DNA from 2 places in the Ruania suaedae genome. Region 2 is predicted to be linked to the other one. Evidence: riboswitches for the same ligand, from Rfam matches in the RefSeq annotation. Region 2 holds a riboswitch; the other holds the start of a gene.
The links. Region 2 has a riboswitch for thiamine pyrophosphate ahead of LQF12_RS03135 (YkoF family thiamine/hydroxymethylpyrimidine-binding protein). Riboswitches for the same ligand answer to the same signal wherever they lie in the genome.

Region 1 (7,537 bases), 1.0 Mb from region 2:
ACGGGGCGCCGGACCTGGCGCTGACGCAGGCGCTGGTGGAGACGATCGCGCTGGTGGTGTTCATCCTGGTGCTGCGACGTCTGCCCGCCTACTTCTCCAACCGGCCCCTCAAACGCAGCCGCTGGTGGCGCGCGGTACTCGCCGCGGGTGTAGCGATCATGACGATGGCGCTGGCGCTCATCATCCCGAACGTTCGCACGGTGGATCCGGTCTCCGTGCTGTTCCCGGACGAGGTGTACGAGTACGGCTACGGACGCAACATCGTCAATGTCGCCCTGGTCGACACCCGCGCGTGGGACACCATGGGCGAGATCGCCGTGCTGCTCGCCGCTGCCACCGGTGTGGCCTCGCTGGTCTTCGTCCGTGCCCGCTCCGGCCAGGTGGATCGCATCCGTGACCGCCGTCCGAGCCTGCCCACCGCTCGCGTGAACGGTGACCCCGGGCAGCGCTCGCGCACCTGGCTGCCTGCGGGGGCCGCGATCCCACTCGCCCGCCGGTCGGTCATCCTCGAGGTGGCGACCCGGTTGCTCTTCCACACCATGCTGCTCTTCGCGGTCTTCCTCCTGCTCTCCGGTCACAACGCCCCCGGTGGCGGCTTCGTGGCCGGTCTGGTCGTCGGCGTCGCGCTCACGGTGCGCTACCTCGCCGGGGGCCGGTACGAGCTCGGCGAGGCCGCCCCGATCCTGCCCGGGCTGCTGCTGGGGTCGGGACTGTTCCTGTCCGCCGGGGTGGGGGCCGTTCCGCTGTTCTTCGGCGGCACGGTCCTGCAGTCGGTGGCGATCGACCTCGATCTGGGGATCCTCGGCGAACTGCATCTGGTGACCTCCCTGTTCTTCGACATCGGCGTCTTCCTGCTGGTGGTGGGCCTGATGCTGGATGTGCTGCGATCCCTCGGATCCGAGATCGACCGTCAGGGTGAGGCCTCCGGGGCCGTCCAGCCGGACATCGCACACGACTCGCCCCGCGCCACCACCGACGACGCCGATCCCGTCCCGAGCGAAGGAGGCCGTGCGTGAGCATCGACATGACTCCCTCCCTCGCGCTTGTCGTCGTGGTCGGGGTACTGGTGGGCACCGGTGTGTACCTGGTGCTCGAACGCAGCCTCTCCCGCGTGGTCATCGGCGTGACGCTGATCAGCAACGGCGTCAACGTGCTGTTCCTCATCGCCGGTGGCGCCGCCGGTGGACCGCCCCTGATCGGTACCACCGAGCCCGAGCGCATGAGCGACCCGCTGACGCAGTTCATGGTGCTGACCGCCATCGTGATCAACCTCGCCCTGACGGCGTTCGTGCTCGCCATGGCCTACCGGTCCTGGCAGCTGCACGGGCACGACGAGGTCCAGGACGACCTGGAGGACCGGCGCGTGGCCCAGCGAGCGGCACGCGCCGAGCTCGACTCGCGCGCTGACGACGTCGGGACCGACCTCGCCACCGAGGCGGCCGAGGCTCGCGACGAGACCGAGGAGCAGCGGGACACCTCCGGCTCCGGCGGACTGGGCGGGCCCGGTCGCTCCGACGACGGCGGTCCGGCGGGCACCGATCGAGGTGAGCGCCCATGAGCTGGCTCGTCGCACTGCCGGTCGTGATCCCGATGGTCGCGGCCGGGCTCGCCCTGGCGGTCGCCCGGCACAACCGCGCCCAGGGCATCATCTCCGTCAGCGCGATCACGGCGGTGCTGGTGGTCTCGGTGGCGCTGATCTTCGTCACCCACACCCAAGGCCCGCAGGTCATGAACGTCGGCGGATGGGCGGTGCCGGTCGGGATCGGCTTGGTGGCAGACCGGCTCTCGGCGCTGATGCTCGTCGTCTCGGCGGTCGTACTGCTCGGCGTGCTGGCGTACTCCCTCGCCCAGGGCCTCGCGGATGGGCAGCGCGGCGCCCCTGTGGCGATCTATCACCCCACCTACCTGGTGCTGGCGGCCGGTGTGGCCACGGCCTTCCTCTCCGGTGACCTGTTCAATCTTTACGTCGGCTTCGAGGTGCTGCTCGCGGCCAGCTTCGTGCTGCTCACCCTCGGGGGGACGGCCGAGCGGATTCGCGCCGGTGCGATCTACGTCGTCGTCTCGCTGCTGTCCTCGATCATCTTCCTCGTCGCCATCGCGTTGATCTACGCCGCGGTGGGTACCCTCAACCTCGCCCAGCTCTCCGAGCGGCTCCGGGACGTCGACCCCGGGCTCCAGACGGTCCTGCAGATCATGCTGGTGGTGGCGTTCGCGATCAAGGCCGCGCTCTTCCCGCTCTCGGCCTGGCTGCCCGACTCCTACCCGACCGCTCCCGCGCCGGTGACCGCGGTGTTCGCCGGCCTGCTCACCAAGGTCGGGGTCTACGCCATCATCCGCACCCAGACCCTCCTGTTCGTCGATGGTGCCCTCGACCAGGTGCTGATGGTGGCCGCGGTGCTGACGATGGTGGTGGGCATCGCCGGCGCCGTGGCGCAGGACGACATCAAACGCCTGCTCTCGTTCACGCTGGTCAGCCACATCGGCTACATGATCTTCGGGATCTCACTGGCCAGCGGGCCAGGGTTGTCCGCCGCGATCTTCTACGTCGCGCACCACATCACCGTCCAGACCGCCTTGTTCCTCATCGCGGGCCTGATCGAGCGCCGCGGCGGGAGCACCTCCCTGGAGCGCCTCGGATCCCTCGCGAAGGTTGCGCCGGTGCTCGGCATCCTCTTCTTCGTCGCGTCGATGAACCTTGCCGGCATCCCGCCGATGTCCGGCTTCCTCGGCAAGGCCGGTCTCCTCCAGGCGGGCCTCGCCGATGGCAGCGCGCTGGCGGTGGCGGGGGTCGTCGTCGGGCTCTGTACTTCGTTGCTCACGCTCTACGCCGTGGTGAAGGCCTGGAACAAGGCGTTCTGGCAGGAGGCCCCGCAGGAGCTGCCGGTGACGACCTCTCCGCGCGCCATGGTCGGCCCGGCGGCTGCCCTGGTGTCGGTGGGCGTGCTGCTGGCCTTCGTCGGCGGCCCGCTGTACGCCTACACCGACGCGGCGGCACGCGACCTACGCGCCCGGACCCTCTACATCGATGCCGTGCTGGTGACCGGGGACCGCGGTGAGGGGGAGTCCTCTGACTCCCAGGACTCCGATGCCGCTGAAGGTGCCACGTCGGGCAGTGGGGGCGAGCGATGAGCGCGTCCGGGAAGTGGGAGAGGCTCAGCCAGTGGCCGATGGCCGTCTGGATGACGATCGTCTGGGTGCTGCTGTGGGGCGGTGTGACACCGGCGAACGTGCTCTCCGGCCTGGTCGTCAGCGCGCTGTTGTTGGTGATCTTCCCGATGCCGAAGGTCGGTTTCGCAGGCCGATGGTCAGTGATCGGGACGGTGGCTCTGCTCGTGCGCCTGCTCGCTGACATCGTGCGCGCGTCGATCGCGGTGGCCGTGCGGGTGCTGCGGGTGCGACAGAACCCGCGCGGGGCCGTGATCCGGGTGCAACTGCGTTCGGAGTCCGATCTGGTCCTCACCCTGACCGCGGAGCTGACCTCTCTCGTCCCGGGCACCCTGGTCGTGGAGGCGCACCGCCTGACCGGAATGCTCTACCTGCACGTGCTGGACGTGTCGCAGCCGGGCGCGCTGGAGAGGGCCCGCGCCAGCGTCCTCTCCCAGGAGCGCCGGGTGATGCATGCGCTGGCGACCGATGCCGATATCGCTATTGCCGGGATCGCGCCGCGGCCCTGGAAGCGCTCGGCGACGAAGGAGGCGAACCGATGAGCCCGATCGTGGTGGGGATCTGTGGCGTGCTGCTCACCGTGGCCGCGGTGCTGGTGGTGATCCGGGTGGAGCGAGGGCCGAGCATGCTCGACCGGGTGATCGCCCTGGACGTCCTGGTGGCCGTGCTCGTCGCCTGTCTCTCGCTCGTCGCGATCTGGTACGGCCGGGAGGACGTGGTGCTGGTGCTGACGGTCTTCGCGCTGGTCGGCTTCGTCGGGTCGGTGACCCTGGCCCGTTTCGCTGCCGTCGAGCCGGAGGACGAGCGGCGGATCCTCACCCCTGCCGAGGTCGCGGAGGTCGAGGCCCGCGAGCGTGCCCAGCTGACCGGGGGCACCGATGCCCAGGACGAGGCAGATGAGCGGAGGGCGCCATGACCCTCGCCCAGGTGATCACGTCGATCTGCATGATCGGCGGATGCTCGCTGACGTTGGTGGCCGCGATCGGCATCGTCCGGTTTCCCGACCTTCTCTCGCGGATGCACGCCGCCACCAAGCCTCAGGTACTCGGTCTCATCCTGCTGATGACCGGCCTTGCCGTCGGTCTGGGCTCGAGCGAGGTCACCTGGAAGGTGGTCCTGGTCGTCGTCTTCCAGCTCATCACGGCGCCGGTGGCCGCGCACATGGTGGCGCGAGCCGGCTACCGGACCGGGAAGATCAGGTCGGATCTGCTCATGGCCGACGAGTTCACCGAGGATCTGGACCGGGCGCAATCACGCGAGGACTCCTAGCGGAGCAGTCCTCAGTCCTTGGACAGCTGCGACGAACCCAGCCACTTCGCGGTGCCGCGTGCGGCGAAAGTCCGGGCGAACGCGATCAGCGCGCCGCTGACAGCCGCGAAGACGACGAGCTCACCGATGCTGATCTCGTCGGCCTCGGGGTTGTTGTCGGGGGGCTCGTGGCCGGTGATCTTCTTCCACGAGGCGCCGAGCAACTTGTTCGCGGCCAGCCCGGCGGCGACGGCAGCGGCCGTGGTGACCAGCTTCTGGACGTTCATCTTCGTCTCCTGAGATCGGGTGCTCTGTGTCACCCTATCCCCGCCGTCGCGGCCGGGCCCGTCCAGCGGTGTAGCGTGAGCGCCACGACAGGGGAGCGCCGCGTGGCGCTGAGAGTGCGGATCACCGCAGACCCTCGAACCTGCTCCGGTTAGCACCGGCGAAGGAAGTCGAGCATCTCTCTCACCCCTCCTTTGATCCGAGGAGGACACATGAACGACCGCATCGGCCGGCGTGCCGCGACACCGACGACCACCGCGCTCAGGGCGCTGGCCACCGTCACGGGGATCGCCGCACTGACGGGCTGCTCGGTGATCGGCGCCGGCGGATCCGAGACGGAGTCGGAGGAGGGAGCCCAGGCGGGTGGCGTGGTGCAGGTGGTCACCCATGACTCCTTCAGCCTCTCCGACGAGCTCCTCGCCGACTTCGAGGCCGAGAGCGGCTACACCGTCGAGCTCAGTGCCCCCGGTGACGGCGGCGCGCTCGTCAACCAGCTGATCCTCACCGCCGACTCCCCGCTCGGGGACGTCGCCTACGGCGTGGACAACTCCTTCGCCGGCCGTGCGATCGGATCCGAGGTCTTCGCTGACCACACCTCGCCGGCGCTGCCGGCGAGCGCCGAGCAGTACCTGGTCGAGGGCTCCGAGGCGCTGACCCCCATCGACATCGGCGACGTCTGCCTCAACGTCGACCACGACTGGTTCGCCGAGGCGGGCATCCCCGAGCCGGAGAACTTCGAGGACCTGCTCGAGGAGCAGTACGCCGATCTGCTGGTGGTCACCAACCCGGCGACGTCCTCCCCCGGCCTGGCCTTCCTGCTCGCCACCGTCGGGGCGTTCGGCGAGGAGGGCTGGCTCGAGTACTGGGAGGAGCTGGCCGACAACGGTCTGAAGGTGGTCGACGGCTGGTCGGATGCCTACTCGGTGGACTTCTCCGGCTCCACCGGGGAAGGTGACCGCCCGATCGTGCTGTCCTACTCGACCTCGCCGGCGTTCGAGGTGAGCGAGGACACCGCCGAGGGCGAGGCGCCCACCGGTGCGCTGCTCGAGACCTGCTTCCGGCAGGTCGAGTACGCCGGGGTCATCGCCGGTGCCGCCAACCCCGAGGGCGGGCAGGCGTTCATCGACTTCCTGCTCTCGGAGCCGGTGCAGGCCGACATCCCGGAGCAGATGTACGTCTATCCCGTCGATGACCAGGTGGAGCTGCCCGAGGCCTGGACGCAGTTCGCGCCCCTGGCCGAGGATCCGCACGAGGTCGCTCCCGAGGAGATCGACGCCCACCGTGACGAGTGGATCGAGGCGTGGACGGCAGCGGTCATCGGGTGAGGGTTGCGCGCTGGTGGATCTGGGGCCTGGCCGCCGGCCTCCCGCTGGCCTTCCTGGGCGTCTTCTTCGCCTACCCGGTCGTCTCGCTGATCACCCGCGGCTTCGTCACCGGCGGCGGGCTCGACCTGGGCGGGTTCGCGGAGGTCTTCTCCCGTCCCCGGACCTGGCGCATCGTCCGCCTCACCCTCACCCAGGCGCTGCTCGGGACCGCGGGATCGGTTCTGCTCGGCATCCCCGCGGCCTACGTGCTCTATCGCTGCACCTTCCGGGGTCAGCGGCTCGTGCGCGCGGTGGTGACGGTCCCGTTCGTGCTGCCCACCGTCGTCGTGGGCGTGGCCTTCCGCACGCTGCTCGCCGACTCGGGCCCCCTCGGCTTCCTCGGCCTCGACGGCACGTTCACGGCGATCATCCTGGCGCTGGTCTTCTTCAACTACGCGGTGGTGGTGCGCACCGTCGGCGGCATGTGGGAGCGACTCGATCCGCGCACCGAGCAGGCCGCCCGCGCCCTGGGTGCCTCGCCGGCCCGGGCCTTCCTCAGCGTGACCCTGCCGGCCCTGACACCGGCGATCGCCTCGGCGGCATCGGTGGTGTTCCTGTTCTGCGCCACCGCCTTCGGCGTCGTGCTGGTGCTCGGGGGCATCCAGTTCGGCACCATCGAGACCGAGATCTGGATCCAGACCACCCAGTTCCTGGACCTGCGCGCCGCCGCTGTGCTCTCGGTGATGCAGCTGATCGTGGTGGCCGGTTCGCTGGCGCTGTTCGCCCGCACCCGCACCCGCCGCGAACGGGCCCTGCGGTTGCAGCCGGTCACGACCACCCCGGCCCCGCTGCGGCTGTGGCAGCACCGCCGGCCGGGGCCGGACCTGCCGGCGACGGCCGTGACCGCCGTCGTGGTGGGTGTGCTGGTGCTGCTGCCCCTGGCGACCCTGCTGATCAGGTCGCTGCGCACGCCGTCGGGCTGGGGCCTGGGCAACTACGTGGCGCTGGGCAGTACCGGTGGTGACAACGCCCTCACGGTCACCGTGTGGGAGGCGACGGCCAACTCGCTGCGCATCGCCGTCGACGCCACGGTGCTGGCCGTGGTGATGGGGGTGCTCGTGGCCCTGGTGCTCTCCCGCCGCCCCCGGCGCCCGGCCGCCCGCCGGGCGATCGGGTGGATGGATTCCCTCGTCATGCTCCCCCTGGGAGTGTCCGCAGTGACCGTCGGGTTCGGGTTCCTCATCACCCTGGACGCGCCGCCGCTGGACCTGCGCTCCTCCCCGGTCCTCATCCCGATCGCGCAGGCGATCGTGGCGATGCCGCTGGTGGTGCGCACCGTGCTGCCGGTGCTGCGGGCGATCGACCCGCGGCTGCGGGAGGTGGCCGCGATGCTCGGCGCCTCGCCGGCCCGGGTGCTGGCCGCCGTCGAGGTGCCGTTCCTGGTGCGCTCGGTGGGCTTGGCGATCGGGTTCGCCTTCGCGGTCTCGCTCGGGGAGTTCGGGGCGACGGCGTTCCTGTCCCGCCCGGACCGGCCC
Region 2 (7,537 bases):
CACCTCCCACCGCCAGCCACCGGTCCGGCATCTCGTCGCCCGGGTCCGGGAGGGCCTGCGGGAGCTGCTGCACGTACCCGAGGGGCACGAGATCGTCCTGGGCAACGGCGGTTCGACGTTCTTCTGGGACGCGGCGACCTTCGGGCTGATCCGGGAGCGTTCGCAGCACGTGAGCACCGGTGAGTTCGGGGCGAAGTTCGCCACCGCCGCCCGGCGCGCGCCGTTCCTGGGCGAGCCGAGCGTGGTCTCCGGCGAGCCGGGCACGCTCGCACGGCCGCGACCCGAAGCGGGGATCGACGCCTACGCCTGGGCGCAGAACGAGACCTCCACCGGAGTGGTGGCGCCGGTCGAACGCCTGCCCGCCGACGAGCCGGGCGAGGCCCTCATGCTCGTCGACGGCACCTCGGCCGCCGGGGGCGTCCCGGTGGACCTGCACCAGTGCGACGCCTACTACTTCGCACCGCAGAAGGGTCTGGGCTCCGACGGCGGACTGTGGCTGGCCGTTCTCTCCCCCGCCGCCCTGGCCCGGGTGGAGGAGCTGTCCGGACGGTGGGTTCCCGAGTCGCTCTCGCTGGGCGTCGCGCTGGAGAACTCCCGCAAGGAGCAGACCCTCAACACCCCCGCCATCGCGACCCTGGTGCTCATGGCCGAACAGGTGGACTGGCTGCTGTCCGGCGGAGGGATGGCCTTCGCGGCAGGCCGCTGTGCACGGTCGGCGGCGGCGCTGTACGAGTGGGCCGAGCGCAGCGAGTACGCCACCCCCTTCGTCACCGATCCCCACGCTCGTTCGCCCGTGGTGGGCACCATCGACTTCACCGACGACGTCGACGCCGCCCGGGTCGCAGCCGTGCTGCGCGAGAACGGGGTGGTCGACATCGAGCCCTACCGCAAGCTCGGGCGCAACCAGATCCGGGTCGGGATGTACCCCTCCGTCGATCCCGCGGACGTGATGGCCCTGACCGCGTGCGTGGACTACGTGGTGGAGCAGCTGTGATGCGCGGGCTGAGCGGGCGCGCCGCCTTGGTCACCGGCGGGGCGCACGGGATCGGACGGGCGGTCTGCGCCCGTCTCGCCGCCGAGGGCTGCGACGTGGTGGTGGCCGACCTCGACGCCGACGCCGCCCGGTCGGTGGCTGCCGAGGTGGGCGGGCGCGCCGTGCGGTGCGATGTGGGCAGCCTCGAGGAGGCCCGCGGCGCCGTCGAGGAGGCCGTGACGGCGTTCGGCCGGCTGGACGTGCTGGTCCCGAACGTGGGCGTGGCCGGCTCGGAGACCCTCGAGGCGCTCGACGAGGACAGCTGGGACGCCCAGGTCGACCCGACGCTGCACGGGGCGGTGCGCACGATCCAGGCGGCGATGCCGGCGCTGCTGGAGGCACCCGGCGGCGGGCGCATCGTGGCGACGGCGTCCGTGAACGGGATGGGCGCGGCCGGCAGTATTCCCTACTCCGCGGCCAAGGCGGGCCTGATCAACGCGATCATGAACATCGCGGTCACCCACGGCCCGCAGGCGCGCGGCACAGTCGGTGACGACCACGGCTGGGTCCGGGCGAACGCCGTCGCGCCCGGCACGATCGTCACCCGCAACTGGACCGAGAAGGGCCCGGGTCAGCGGGCCATGCTGGATCGCATCACGGCCGCCTACCCCATGGGCCGGGTGGGCCTACCGGAGGAGGTGGCGGCCGCCGTCGCCTTCCTCGCCTCGGACGAGTCCTCCTGGATCACCGGGGCGACCCTGCCGGTGGACGGCGGGCTGATGACCGGCCCGCTGACGCACATGATCGGGCTGGGCTGGCCCGATCCGCGCTGAGGGGCCTCAGCCGAACACGCCCAGTGCGCCGAGTCCGCGCAACAGGCCCAGCTGCCAGGAGACGAGCAGCACCGCGGCCGTGGTGCCCAGGGCCACCAAGGCCACCGCTCCGTCGGCCCAGCGCAGGTCCGACGGCGCAGCGATCGTCCGCCGGCCGGCGCCCAGGCCCCGGGTCTCGAGGGCGATCGACATCCGCTCACCGCGTCGCAACGAGGTGACCAGCAGCGCGAAGGCGGCGTGCGCGAGGGCTCTGGGACGAGCGGAGGGCCCTCTGCGGGAATCCGGCCGGGTGCGCTGCCGGGGGTCGCGTGCGGCCTGTGCCGAGCGGATCGTCTGCCAGGTCTCGGGAAGCTGCTCGAGCAACCGGTAGCCGGCGAGCACGGCATAGGCGAACCGCCCGCTCAGCCGCAGATGCTGGTGCAGGCTGGTCATCAGCCGCGCGCCGTCGGTGGTGAGCACGAAGGTCACCGACACCACGCCGATCAGCAGGGTGCGGATCGCCAGGCCGGCGCCGATCAGCAACCCCTCGGCGGTGACGTCGACGGCGAGCACCCGGGCGACGACCTCGCCCTCACGCGTGGCGGCGTTGACCATCAGCAGGCTGAGGGCGAACGCGACGAACGGTACGTGCGCGCGCAGCAGCGTGCGCACCGGGATCTTCCCAGCGAGTACCGCGGCGGGCCAGGCGAGCAGGTAGAGCGCCGCCGGGGTCGCGGGGTCGACCACGGCGGTGATCGCCAGACACACCACCAGCACCACGATCAGCTTCACGGTCGGGTCGCGCCGGTGCAGCAGCGAGTCGACCGGGAGAGGACGTCCGAACGCAGGGGTGGTCACGGGCCCACCCCCACGGCACCGCCATCGCTCGCCTCGAGCGCCAGCTCGTCGAGGGCGTCCAACATCACCGGGAGGCGGTGCGGATCCCCACCGGCTCCGGCCCACGCCTGCAGCAGCGGCGGCAGCCGCAGGCCTGCCCGCGCGAGCACCGCGTCGGTGAGCACCTCGGCGGTGGGGCCGGTGGCCACGGGCCGGCCGCCGTCGAGCAGCAGCACCTGATCGGCGAGCGAGGCCACCAGCCGTAGGTCATGACTGACCAGCACGACCGCGCCACCGCGCTCGGCGATCCCGCGCAGCTGGTCGGCGACGGCGAGGGTGGTGCGCCGGTCCTGGCCGAAGGTGGGCTCGTCGGCGAGGAGCACGTCGTCGCCCATCGCCGTCATCGCGGCCAGGGAGAGTCGGCGTTGCTGACCGCCGGAGAGCCGGAACGGATCGCGCTCGGCGACGTGGGCGAGGCCGTAGCGGCGCAGCACCTCGAGCCCATCGGCCTCACCGGCGCTCGGCCCGGCCGCTGGGTCGCCGCGCAGACCGAGCTCGATCTCGGCCCAGGCCGAGCGCGCCAGGAACTGGTGCTCCGGGTTCTGGAAGACCATCCCGACGCTTCCCGCGCCATGGACGCCGGTGGCCGGGAGCAGCCCGGCCAGGCCCAGCAGCAAGGTGCTCTTGCCCGAACCGTTAGTGCCCAGCACGGCCGTGATGGTCCCGGCGCGCACCTGCAGGTCCACCCCGCGGACCACCTCGCGCTCGCCGCGCCGGACCGAGACGCCGTCGCCGGTGACCAGCACCTGCCCCGGCTCCCGGGCGGGCCGGTGGGAGGTGGGCCGGTGGGAGGCGGAGGCCAGCGCGGCGTCCAGCGCCGGCAGGTCTGTATCGAGCGAGGCTCCGGTGATTGCCGCCTGCCCGGCGGTGTTCGCGCCGGTGAGGCGGCGCAGGGCGCGGGCCACCTCCACCCCTGCCGGCACCCAGGTCCCGGTCCCGGCGACGTTCTCGTCGAGAAGCAGCTCCGCAGTGGGCCCCACCGCAGCCACGGCTCCGTCGGGTCCCAGCAGGAGGCTGCGCTCCGGGAGGGCGCCCAGCTCGTCGAGGCGGTGCTCGATCAGCAGGCTCGCCCCGGGCAGGTCCGACAGCAGCCTTCCCACCTCGCGCGCCGAGACCGGGTCGAGCAGCGCCGTCGGCTCGTCGAGGAGCATCAGCTCGGGCCCGGCCACGAGCGCCGCGGCGAGGGCCACGCGCTGGCCCTCGCCGCCGGAGAGCTCGCTGGTACGACGGCCCGCCAGGTGGGAGGCACCGACCGCAGCGAGGGCCGCACGGACCCGCGGGAGGATCTGCTCGGGCGGCACGGCCCGGTTCTCCAGCGCGAAGCCCACCTCGTCGATCACAGTGGGCAGGCACAGCTGGTCAGCCGGGTCCTGTGTCAGGGTCGCGACCTGCATGGCCAGCTCCGGCACCGGCGTCACCCGGGGGTCGTGGCCGCACACCTGCCAGCTGCCGGTCACATCCGCCTCGATCGTGCCGGGGACCACACCGGCGAGCGCACGCAGCAGCGAGCTCTTGCCGGTCCCGGACCGGCCCAGCACGAGCAACCGCTCGCCGGCCGCGAGGTCCAGGTCGACCGCGGTGAGCACGGGGGCCTCGGCGCGGGGGTAGTGGATGCCGGCGCCGCGCAGGTGCACGACCACGTCAGGCGTCGCCCGGTCCGGACTGGGCTGCGGCTGCGCGGGTGGCGTGCTCGGCCTCCCGCGCCGCCCGGCCGATCGCATAGTTGTCCAGCACCCCGGTGCGCAGCAGCGCATCGCCGATCAGCTTGGCGAGCAGTCCGCACAGGATGATGCCGGAGGCGAGCTGGAAGCCCAGCCGCAGGGCGAAGAAGTCCTGCCCGAGCCAACCGAACCGGACCATGCCGAGGGCCAGGTTGGCCAGTGCGGCAGTGATCCCCGAGGCGATGAAGACCCACCAGCCGTACCGGCGATAGCGGGTCGCCGCGAAGGCGACCTCCGCGCCGGCACCCTGGATGAAGCCGACCAGGATCAGCATCGGCCCGACCGGGGAGGCGAGGAAGACCACCTCGACGATCGAGGCCACGATCTCCACCACGATGCCCGTTCCCGGTTTGCGGACGATGTAGATCGCGAGCGGCGCCACCACCATCCAGCCACCGACGAGCACGTTCTGCGCCAGGTCTCCGAACGGGCCCATGGCCACCTGCAGCCAGCCCCACAACTGCACCAGAGCCCAGTACAGGAAGCCGAAGACCACCGCCAGCACCGCCAGCAGGACGAGGTCGTGCAGCGTGATCGGACGCCGTCCGGCCGTGCGGCCGCCCCCGCGGGCGCTCATCGGGCGCCTGCCTGGGCGGTCGGGGAGTTCAGGGACACGGTGACGTGGGTGGTCACGTGCCGCACCTTCTCCCCCACGAGCAACCAGCCGGCGGCGACGGCGCCGAGCACGTCGGCCAGATCACCGTCGAGCCGGGTGACGTAGTGCTCGGAGCCGGTGAACACGCCGAGGTCCTGGGCGTGCTCGATCGCGGCGTAGATGCCGGCCATGTGATCAGCCTCGTGGCTGTCGTCCAGCGGGTAGAGCGCCCAGTGGGCGCTGGCCTGCACGCCCGTGGCGGGCAGTCGGGCGGGGACCTGAGGGGCGTACGCTGCGCCGTCGGCGATCTCGCAGGCGACCTCGCCCGGGCACCCCCGGGAGAGCAGCACGTGGGCGACGGTGTGCACACCGGTGCGGCCGGCGTGGGCGATCGCCTCGGTGAGGTAGGCCAGGATGCGATCCTCCCGGCCGCGGACGTGGGTGGATACGTCGTCGGTGGTGAGATCGAGACCGGTGGAGTCGGCGGTGTCGAGCGCCCCCAGGATCACCTCCACGAAGCGATCGGTCATCGGGTGCAACGAGAAGCGGGCGCCGACGCCGTAGGCGTCGGGGGTGGGGGCCGGGGTGTCGCTCGCGGGCATCAGGGGTCCCTTCATCGATGGGTCCCCGGAGGACGCAGTGGGCAACCACCGCGCACGGGTGCGCTGCGCCTGCCACTGTGCTGCCCTACTCCCTACGCCGGTGCGAACCGGGTCAGGTTCCGCGGGTCTGCGGCCGGTGTACCGACCACACTCTCAGCGCCTACGCGCTCCCCGGGGGCTTGTCACCGCACACCCTACTCCCCCGGGGCCACCAGCCACACCCGGCCGCGATGGCTCAGGGGCGGTACGGACCGAGGCGGGCCGAGCGGCGCCGGGGCCAGCGGCTGCGGGGCGCCGCCGTGCGGTCCGGCGGGGGCTGCTCGGGCGACGGCTCGGCGCCGTCCTCGTCGGTGCTCTCGTCGGTGGCCTGGTCGGCACTCTCGCCGGTGCGTTCGGTGGCGCTGACGCTCATGCTCTCCGCGGCGGCTCGTTCGCCGGCATTCGTCAGCTGCAGGCGCGGGCGCGCACCGATCCGGTACCGCACCTCCACGTCCCAGGACCGGCTCGCCCAGACCGCGGCAGCGGCCGCGACGACGAAGGCGGCGATGGCACCGACCCCGATCGACCAGCGCGGTCCCCAGGCGTCGGCGATCCATCCCACCAGGGGCGAGCCGATCGGGTTGCCCGCGAAGAGCACCACCACGTACAGGCTCATCACCCGGCCTCGGAAGGCAGGGTCGGTGCTGATCTGGATGGCGGCGTTCGCCGAGGTGAGCATCGTCAACGAGCAGAACCCGGCCGGGATACAGGCGAGGGCGAACAGCTCGTAGGTGGGTGCGAGCGCCAGCAGCGTCGCCGAGGCCGCGTAGCCGAAGGCTGCCAGGATGACCATCCGCACGCGCGGGCGTCTGCGGCGGGCCGCCATCAGCGCACCGGCCAGCGAGCCCACCGCGAGGATCGATCCGAGGATCCCGTACTCGCCGGCATCACGACCGAACTCCACCCTGGCCATCACCGCCGAGGTGAGCTGGAAGTTCAGGCCGATTCCGCCGACCACGAACACCACGATCATGATGAGGACGATGTCACTGCGGTGGCGCACGTAGGCGAAGCCGGCTCGCAGCTGTCCCCGTGCGCGAGGGGTGCGGGGCACGCGGCGTAGGTCGCTCGCGCGCATGGCGAGCATCGCCACGATCGTGGCCGCGAAGGAGGCCGCGTTGATGAGGAAGACCCATCCCGGCCCCACCACGGCGATCAGCAGTCCGGCGACCCCGGGGCCGATCATGCGGGCTGCGTTGAAGGAGGCGCTGTTGAGGGCGACCGCGTTCGGCAGCCCGTCCACGGGGACCAGCTCGGCGACGAAGGTCTGCCGGGCCGGGACGTCGAAGGCGCTGGCGATCCCCAGCAGCAGGGCGAAAACGTAGACGTGCCACAGCTCGGCCTGACCGCTCAGCACAAGTGCACCCAGAGCGGCCGCCAGCACGCCCATCGCGCCCTGCGTGACCAGCAGCAGTGTGCGCTTGTCCAGCCGGTCGGCGAGCACACCGGCGTAGGGAGTGAGGAGGACCGATGGGACGAACTGAAGTCCGGTGACGATACCGACGGCGGTACCGGAGTCGTCGGAGAGCTCGGTGAGGACGAGCCAGTCCTGCGCGATGCGCTGCATCCAGGTGCCGACGTTCGCCACGAGGGCGCCTGCGAACCACAGTCGGTAGTTGTACAGGCGCAACGAGGCGAACATTCTGTTCACTGGGTGGTGATCCTCCTCAGGATCTCTTCGGCATCGGACAGGATCTGCCGTTCGGCTGGGGTCAGGGCGGCAAGACGGCGGGAGAGCCACTCGTCCCGGCGGCGGCGGGTCTCCCGGACGTAGGCCCTGCCCGCGTCCGTGGCCGTGACAAGGACCTGCCGGCCATCACTGGGGTGGGTCGTGCGGGCCAGGAGTCCCGCCTCCTCGAGAGTGCGGATCATCCGACTCATCGAGGGCGGCTGGACGT

Region 1: another riboswitch for thiamine pyrophosphate. It lies ahead of LQF12_RS14920 (thiamine ABC transporter substrate-binding protein); the one in region 2 lies ahead of LQF12_RS03135 (YkoF family thiamine/hydroxymethylpyrimidine-binding protein).

What each region holds. Positions count from the first base shown of each region.
Region 1 covers NZ_CP088018.1:3,210,366-3,217,902, reverse strand. The annotation lists gene LQF12_RS14955 (Na+/H+ antiporter subunit A) at 1-1,016, shown strand, start outside; gene LQF12_RS14950 (Na(+)/H(+) antiporter subunit C) at 1,025-1,558, shown strand; gene LQF12_RS14945 (Na+/H+ antiporter subunit D) at 1,555-3,129, shown strand; gene LQF12_RS14940 (Na+/H+ antiporter subunit E) at 3,126-3,707, shown strand; gene LQF12_RS14935 (MrpF/PhaF family protein) at 3,704-4,081, shown strand; gene mnhG (monovalent cation/H(+) antiporter subunit G) at 4,078-4,434, shown strand; gene LQF12_RS14925 (DUF4235 domain-containing protein) at 4,446-4,700, opposite strand; TPP riboswitch at 4,780-4,884, shown strand; gene LQF12_RS14920 (thiamine ABC transporter substrate-binding protein) at 4,911-6,023, shown strand; gene LQF12_RS14915 (ABC transporter permease) at 6,020-7,537, shown strand, end outside.
Region 2 covers NZ_CP088018.1:684,717-692,253, reverse strand. The annotation lists gene serC (phosphoserine transaminase) at 1-994, shown strand, start outside; gene LQF12_RS03155 (SDR family NAD(P)-dependent oxidoreductase) at 994-1,806, shown strand; gene LQF12_RS03150 (energy-coupling factor transporter transmembrane component T family protein) at 1,813-2,643, opposite strand; gene LQF12_RS03145 (ABC transporter ATP-binding protein) at 2,640-4,322, opposite strand; gene LQF12_RS03140 (ECF transporter S component) at 4,324-4,980, opposite strand; gene LQF12_RS03135 (YkoF family thiamine/hydroxymethylpyrimidine-binding protein) at 4,977-5,615, opposite strand; TPP riboswitch at 5,673-5,784, opposite strand; gene LQF12_RS03130 (MFS transporter) at 5,836-7,290, opposite strand; gene LQF12_RS03125 (MarR family winged helix-turn-helix transcriptional regulator) at 7,287-7,537, opposite strand, start outside.